2 regions of the Chloroflexus aurantiacus J-10-fl genome follow, and region 2 is predicted to be linked to the other one. Evidence: a T-box and tRNA genes for the amino acid it is inferred to sense, from the RefSeq annotation. Region 2 holds a T-box; the other holds one or more tRNA genes.
The links. The T-box of region 2 lies ahead of ileS (isoleucine--tRNA ligase). A T-box ahead of a tRNA ligase gene usually reads a tRNA of that ligase, here a tRNA-Ile.
Positions count from the first base shown of each region.

Region 1: it encodes a tRNA-Ile, which carries the amino acid that the T-box ahead of ileS (isoleucine--tRNA ligase) is inferred to sense. The anticodon was not compared.

Region 1 covers NC_010175.1:3,076,378-3,080,590, reverse strand. Annotated here, with positions in the region: gene CAUR_RS11865 (hydantoinase B/oxoprolinase family protein) at 1-1,253, shown strand, start outside; gene CAUR_RS11860 (N-carbamoylsarcosine amidohydrolase) at 1,427-2,071, shown strand; tRNA gene CAUR_RS11855 (tRNA-Ala) at 2,152-2,227, opposite strand; tRNA gene CAUR_RS11850 (tRNA-Ile) at 2,271-2,347, opposite strand; gene CAUR_RS11845 (ABC transporter ATP-binding protein) at 2,532-3,548, shown strand; gene CAUR_RS11840 (ABC transporter ATP-binding protein) at 3,564-4,213, shown strand, end outside.
Region 2 covers NC_010175.1:3,596,851-3,601,063, reverse strand. Annotated here, with positions in the region: gene ileS (isoleucine--tRNA ligase) at 1-1,413, opposite strand, end outside; T-box leader at 1,453-1,723, opposite strand; gene fusA (elongation factor G) at 2,130-4,213, opposite strand, start outside.

The DNA.
Region 1 (4,213 bases), 520 kb from region 2:
GCACCTACCGGGCGATGAAGGAACTGATCGTGCGCAACCTGCCCGAAGAGCCACAGTCGTTTGAAGATTACGTTGACGACGACGGTCTCGGTAATGGGCCGTTCAAGATGAAGCTAACCATCTGGCGTGAAGGCCACGAAGCCTACTTCGACTGGACAGGCACCGATCCCCAGGCGATGGGGCCGATCAACTTCTACCTCAACGAGTCGATGTTCAAGATGTTCATCGGCGTCTACCTGATCATGGTCTTCGACCCTCAAATCCTGTTCAACGACGGCTTCTACCCGCTGCTGCACGTCACCATGCCGAAGGGCAGCCTGATCCAGCCCGAATTCCCGGCAGCACTCGGCTGTCGTACCCACGCCTTGACACGCCTGTTCGATGTGCTCGGCGGTGCGCTGGCCAAGCGAGCGCCTGAATTCACAACCGCCGCCGGTTATGGCACCTCACCCTACCTGCTCTACTCAGGCTATGATAAGGATGGCGAGTTCTTCTATCTGATGGAGATCAACTACGGTGGGATTCCCGGTCGCCCAATTGGCGACGGTATGGACGGACACTCGTGGTGGCCGTTGTTCACCAACATCCCCACCGAATATCTGGAGAGCTACTACCCGATCCGTATCGAGCGTTACACCAGCATCATGGACTCAGGCGGTGCCGGTTTCCATCGCGGAGGAAACGGGATCGAGAAGATTTACACCTTCCTTGAACCGGGTGAGATTTCGATCCACGATGACCGCTGGCTGACGCCACCGTGGGGCAACGTCGGCGGCAAGCCGGGGAGTCGTTCGAGCAAGCTGCTGATCCGCACCGACGGCACCCGCCAGGTCTTGCCCAGCAAGTGCGACCAGATCGCGGTCGAGCCGGGAGATCAACTGGTGTATCGGACTGCCGGTGGTGGCGGCTGGAAAGACCCGCTCACCCGGCCACCAGAGGCAGTACAGCGCGACGTGCGTTACGGATTGGTAAGCCGCGAAAAGGCGCTGAACGATTACGGCGTCGTCCTCCGCGACGATCTCACGATTGACGAGGCAGCTACCGAAGCCAAACGCGCCGAACTGGCAGCAGCACGCGGCGAAATTAAAGGCTTTGACTTCGGGCCACCGCTGGAAGAATTGCTGGCCAATGCCGAAGCCGAAACCGGTCTCCCGGCACCGCGCAAGCCGCAACCGGTACGCTGGGCCATGGCTCGCGCCGCTCGCCGCGAGCGAATGGCGTCGGCGCAGCAGCAGGCTGTAACTGCCGACTGATAGTTGCCAGAATTATGGGGGTGACAGGATATCCACCAGGGGATGGTACCATCCCGCTGCCTGTCACCCCAGCCTCTGCTGTTCGGCAGCATAACTAGAGAGCTTTCACAGCGGTTCAAGCAATTATTTCCTGCACCCTCTCCCCCGTATCTGGCGGAAGGAGGATATTGTTCATGGCCGATTACGATCATCTCACCGCCGACTACCGCCGGCACGGCCTGGCCGGACGGGTCGGCTTTGGCACCTCGCCGGCTTTACTGGTTATCGACTTCATCAAAGCCTACACCACGCCCGGATCGCCCCTCTACGCTGCGCCAGGCGTACCCGACGCGGTGCGGGCCAGTCAACCACTGCTGGCAGCAGCTCGTGCAGCGGCGATCCCCATCATCTACACCACGGTCGCTTACGCCAGTGATGGCCGTGATGGTGGTATCTTCGTCCAGAAAGTACCGGCACTCCGCCAGCTCACCCACGAATCACCGCTTATCGCCATCGTCGATGAACTTGCGCCGCAACCAGATGATCTGGTGATCGAAAAGAAGTATGCCAGCGCCTTCTTCGGTACCCATCTTGCCGCAACGTTAACCGCATTACGGATTGACACACTGATCATGATCGGCTGTTCGACCAGTGGCTGCATTCGGGCCAGTGCAGTTGACGGCATGCAACACGGATTTCGGGTCATTGTACCCCGTGAGTGTGTCGGTGATCGCGCTCCGGAACCCCACCTCGCCAACCTCTTCGACATCGATGGCAAATACGGTGATGTGGTCAGCGTGAGCGAGGTACTGGCGTACTTGCAGCAGTTTGCCGGCTGAGAGCGTATGCTGCGTCAAAAAAACCAAAGGCCGTGGCATAACCACGACCTTCAGCACAGCAGGAGGGGGGAGATGAATTGTGGTGGAGCGAAGGGGATTCGAACCCCTGACCTTCTGCGTGCAAAGCAGACGCTCTACCAACTGAGCTATCGCCCCAAAATAAGAGAGAATAGAGAGACATTCTCTATTCTCTCCTGGTTGGTGGGCGTAGGTGGACTCGAACCACCGACCTCAATCTTATCAGGATTGCGCTCTAACCTGCTGAGCTATACGCCCTCACAACGCCGAAGAGTATAGCACAGCCTGGGGATCATGTCAAGTCATGCGAAATCCTTGACAGTAACCGGTTTCTTGTGGTACTATCCCCAACATCCGCACAGGAAAAGGTAAACATAACAAAGCAGAGGCATGGTCACGTTCGCCAGAAATTCAGTGCGACACCGTAACAGAGGATTAATGTATGGCTCCATTGCTAGAAGTTCGTGACCTGCGCACCTATTTTCACACGCAGGACGGCATCGTCAAAGCAGTTGACGGTGTTTCTTTTTATGTCAATCGCGGCGAAACCCTCGGCATCGTGGGCGAGTCGGGGTGCGGTAAGTCGGTTACATCGCTCTCCATTATGCGCCTGATTCCCAGTCCGCCGGGCAAGATTGTCGGCGGGCAAATTTTATTTGACGGCGAAGACCTGCTCCAGGCCAGCGAAGAGGAGATGCGCCACATCCGCGGGAATCGGATCGCGATGATCTTTCAAGACCCCATGACATCACTCAATCCTGTCTTGACGGTAGGGCGTCAGATTACCGAGTCGCTTGAATTGCATCTCAAGTTGAGCAAAAAAGAGGCACGTGACCGGGCCATTGAGTTGCTTGATATGGTCGGGATTCCCTCGGCCAGCAAGCGCCTCGACAATTATCCGCATCAGTTTTCGGGTGGCATGCGGCAACGGGTGATGATTGCAATGGCGCTGTCGTGCAATCCTGAATTACTCATTGCCGACGAGCCTACCACTGCCCTCGATGTGACGATCCAGGCCCAAATCCTTGAGTTGATCAACCGCCTGCGTGAAGAGCTTGAGACAGCGGTTATTCTGATCACCCACGATCTCGGCGTGGTCGCCGGTATGACTGACCGTGTCACGGTAATGTATGCCGGCAAGGTGGTCGAAGAGGGACCAACGAGCGAGATCTTTGCCAATCCACGGATGCCATACACGATTGGATTGCTCCGTTCAATTCCGCGGCTCGATGAAGAGCGTGGTCGTCGCCTGACACCCATTCGGGGTCTTCCACCCAATTTGATCGACCTTCCCCCTATTTGCCCCTTCAGTCCACGCTGTGATTATGCACGTGAAGAGTGCCTGGCAAGCGTGCCGGAATTACGCAGCGTTGGCACCGATCATCGAGCGGCCTGTCATTTCGACATTACGCTAGAGACACCTGTTCCGCGAACGATGACCACCGATGTGGCGGCTTGATAGATGAGGCGATGCATGACTACGCTGAAACAATCATCCGGTGAATACCTCATCGAGATCAAAGATCTCCGTATGTACTTCCCGGTAACGCGCGGAATTATCTTCCAACGACGGGTTGGTACGGTCAAGGCGGTCGATGGGGTGAGCTTTAGTATCAAACGCGGCGAAACGCTCGGTCTGGTCGGCGAGTCGGGATGTGGCAAGAGTACAACCGGACGTGCAATTCTGCAATTGTACCGACCAACCAGCGGTCAAGTGTTGTTTGAAGGTACCGATCTAACCAAACTGAAGGGAAATGCGCTACGCCAGATGCGGCGTCGGGTGCAGATGATCTTCCAGGACCCCTACGCCTCGCTCAACCCGCGCATGACGGTTGGTGATATTATTGCCGAACCGATCCGGGTTCACAAACTACGCGAAGGGCGCGCCGTGCGTGAACGGGTCGAAGAATTGCTGCATCTGGTTGGCTTAAACCCCGCCTTCGCGAATCGCTACCCACACGAATTCTCCGGTGGGCAACGTCAACGGATTGGTATTGCCCGTGCGCTGGCCGTCGAACCAGACTTTGTGGTCTGTGACGAGCCGGTATCCGCGCTCGATGTCTCCATCCAGGCCCAGGTGGTCAATTTGCTGGAAGAATTGCAGGACAAACTCGGTCTGACGTA
Region 2 (4,213 bases):
CGTTCCCCAATAGCGCTCACGGCTGATAGCCCAGTCGATGTTATTCTCAAGCCAGTTACCGAAGCGGCCATCGCGGATATGATCTGGAACCCAGTGGATCTGCTGATTATTGGCAACCAGATCAGCCTTGAATGCAGTCGTGCGAATGTACCACGAGCGCTTGGCGTAGTAGAGCAGCGGTGTACTACAGCGCCAGCAGAAGGGATAGTAGTGACGGACCCGGCCACTGCGCAGGAGTAAACCCCGTTGTTTCAGATTCCGCGTAATATCGGGATCGGCCTCTTTGAAAAACTTACCGGCAAAGCCGAGTTCGGCGAATTCAGGCAGCACGCGCCCGTCCAACCCAACCGAGAAGAGGGTGGGTAGACCGTGTTTGCGGCCAACCTCCAGGTCACCGTAAGCCGGCGCGATATGCACGATGCCGGTACCATCATCGAGGCTGACAATCTCGTCGGCGATCACCCGGTAGGCAGTATCCCAATCGACGGTGTCACCGGCACCCGGCACACCCCGGAAGAGTGGCTCATAGCGCAGACCAACCAGATCATTGCCGCGGAAGTGACGCAACACTGTAAAGCTCTCAGCCGGCAAGACATTGCCGACCAATGCGGCAGCCATCACCAGCCGCTCGCCGTTGTGTTCGACTTCGACATATTCAGCATCATGCTTCACGGCCAGGGCCACATTAGCCGGCAACGTCCAGGGTGTGGTCGTCCAGGCCACCAGAAATGCCCCTTCGAGGGTACCATCAACGGCAGGTGGCGGTGCGGTGAAGCCGTTTACCCGAAACTTGATGTACACACTCGGATCATCAACATCATCGCGGGCACCGAGGCTCACTTCGTGGTCGCTCAGACTCGTGCCACAACGCGGGCAGTGCATCGTCACCTTGTAATCGCGGAAGAGTAGCCCGCGATCCCACAGTTGCCGGAAGATCCACCACGTCGACTCAATATAATCGTTTTCGTAGGTGATGTAGGCATCTTCGCTGAGCCAGAAGGCGATGCGCTTGGTAAATGCCTTCCACTCCTGAATATACTCCCAGACACTTTCGCGGCAGAGACGGTTAAATTCGGCAATCCCAAAGCGCTCGATATCCGGTTTGCCGCTGAAGCCAAGCTTCTTCTCGATCTCGATCTCAACCGGCAGGCCGTGTGTATCCCAGCCTTCGCGCCGACCGATGATCCGATAACCCTGCATAGCGCGATAGCGCAGGATCACATCTTTGAAACTGCGTGAGATGGTGTGATGCAGACCGGGGCGACCGTTCGAGGTTGGTGGTCCCTCGTAAAAGACAAACGGCTTGTCGCCGGCTGCCAGCGATTTAGCGACAATGTTGTTCGCTTCCCACCAGGCAATCACCTCTTCTTCGAGCTGGGGGAACTTCACGTTAGTGTCAACTGGTCTGAACATGAAACCTCCATCCGAACCAAACCAAAAGCCCCGTCCCCAACAGGGGACGAGGCAGATTAACCCCGCGGTACCACCCCAATTCGATGCTGTGGCGCCTGCCACTAAGCACCGCACTTTGCGAGTGTCGATCAACACTCTGCCCCGCTAACGGTGGGCGTTCCGGGCGCGGTTACTGCGCGGACGAAACCATCACGCGGTTCACCTGCCAGCTCAGGGGTGATGTTCACTATCGCTGCTTCTACCCGGCTCACACCGCCCCAGGCTCGCTGAAGAGCTGGCGATAGCTACTCGTCCCCGTCATCGCCGTTATCTGACAGTATACGCCGTGAGTTGCGCTGCGTCAAGCATGGTGAACGGGGTAAGGATATTGATGTGGGGAGTGGGGAGTAGTGGAAAGCTGTTTCACTGCCTGTTTGCGAACCTTTGCCAGCAGTCTCAGTATGGATTATTCAGATGAGCCTCCTTTGAACGAACCCCCTCATGCCGGTTAGCAGTATACACCTGGGAGCGCGAGCCTCCGGCTCGCATCCCAGGTGATCGCCCTCATCATCTCGACCTGGTACTACCATCAGTGGATTCGCTGCGTAGCACCAAACCGGCGACCCGCTATCCGACATTCCATAGGCCCAATGCTGTAGGGGCGGGTTCCAAACCCGCCCCTACTCTCAACCTATTCCAAACCCGCCCCTACATTGATCCCTTCGGACAGAACCGTCTCAGTGGCTATGCGCCGCTTCCAGTTCTTTCTTGTGCGCTTCGACAATCTGGTTAACCAGATGTGGCGGCACCTCTTCGTAACCCGCGAAACTGATCGAGAAGCGGCCACGGCCCTGGGTCATCCCTCGTAAATCGGTTGCGTAGCGTTGAATCTCGACCAGAGGAGCCTGGGCGTGGATCACCGTCTTGCCGGTGCCGGTTGGCATCATCCCCTGTACCCGACCACGGCGCGTGCTCATATCACTCATCACATCGCCGGCAAACTGATCGGGAACAATGATCTCCATGTTGTAAATCGGTTCGAGAATGATCACACCGGCCTTTTGGGCAGCCAGGCGGAACGCCTCTTTCGCAGCGGTCTTGAAGGCAATTTCCTTCGAGTCAACCGGATGTTCTTTCCCGTCATAGACAGCAGCCCGTACATCGACAACCGGATTACCCGAAATGATGCCTTCTTCCATCGCCTCGCGAATACCCTTTTCGATTGCCGGCATAAACCCGCGCGAGATTACGCCACCCACAATCTCGTTCACGAACTCAAGCGGGTCTTCACGGTTCGGATCGGGTGGGAGCGGCTCAACACGCAGCGCGACATCGGCGAACTGACCGGCCCCACCGGTTTGTTTCTTGTGGCGGTACTGAGCAGTCGCAACACTACGGATCGTCTCGCGGTAGGGGATGCGGGGCAGTTCGAGGTCAATATTCACATCGAACTTGCGCTTCATCCGTTCGGCAATGATCTGCAGATGCGTCTCGCTTAGACCACTGAGCAACGCTTCGCCGGTACGCGGATCGCGGGATACGTGGAGAGACGGATCCTCTTCGGTCATCCTGGTGAGCGCAGAGCTGAGTTTGTCAAGGTCGGAACGGCTGCGTGGTTTGACCGTTGCAATGAAGGCCGGTGCCGGGAATTGGATAGGAGTAAGTGCGAGTGGTCGCGACGACAGGCAGAGGGTATCGTTGGTTTGCGTATCACCGAGCTTCGTTAACAAACCAATATCGCCAGGCCCGACCGACTCAACCTCAATCTGCTCTTTACCACGCACAATATACACGTGGGCGACGCGCTCTTCCTTACGGGTGCGTGCATTCATGAGCGTCATACCGGCCCGCACCTCACCCGAAAAGACGCGGAAATAGCTAAGCTTGCCGTAGGTGTCAGAGACCGTCTTAAAGACCAGTGCTGCCAGTGGTTCGGCGCGGTCTGGACGTAGCTCAACCTCCTGGTCGGTGTTCAGATCGGTGGCGGTGGTTGTCTTGCGGCCTGCGGAAGGAATTGAGTCGACGATTCCGTTAAGGAGCTGGGCAATCCCCACGACTTCAGTTGCTGAACCGCAGAACACCGGCACGATTGAGCCATCGGCAATACCGGTGCGCAGACCGAGCAGCAATTCCTCGCGGGTCAGCGCATCTTCACCGCCTTCAAGATACCGTTCGATCAGATGATCATTGGTTGCGGCAATTTTATCAATCAGCGCGGTGCGCCACTCGTGCATCAGATCATTGAGTTCCGCCGGCACATCAGCCTCGATGTAGCCGCCATCGTGTTTCGGGCTGGTCAGCCAGGCTCGTTGTTGACGCAGCGAGATAATACCCTTGAACTCTTTACCGGCACCGATAGGAATCTGCATCGGAATAACAGCGGCATCGAGCAGCTCACGGGCCTGCTCGATCACGCGGTAGAAATTCGCATTTTCGCGGTCGAGTTTATTGACAAACAGGATGCGTGGAATGCGCTGTTGGACGGCCATCTCCCAGAAGAGTTCGGTACCGACTTCAACACCGGCACTTGCATCGAGCACAATCAATGCGCCATCGATGATACGCATCGCGGCGGCAGCTTCACCGGCAAAATCAGCGGCACCGGGCACGTCGATCAGGTTGATCTTATCGCCGTTCCACTCCAGCGGCAGCACACTCAGCGAAATAGACATCCCGCGTCGGTGCTCGTCGGGGTCGTAGTCACTCGTCGTAGACCCGTCCTCGACGCGCCCCATCCGCGGGATGGCGTGGGCGGTCATCAGCATTGCCTCGGCCAGCGTTGTCTTCCCGCTGCCGAGGTGACCGAATATGCCGATGTTGT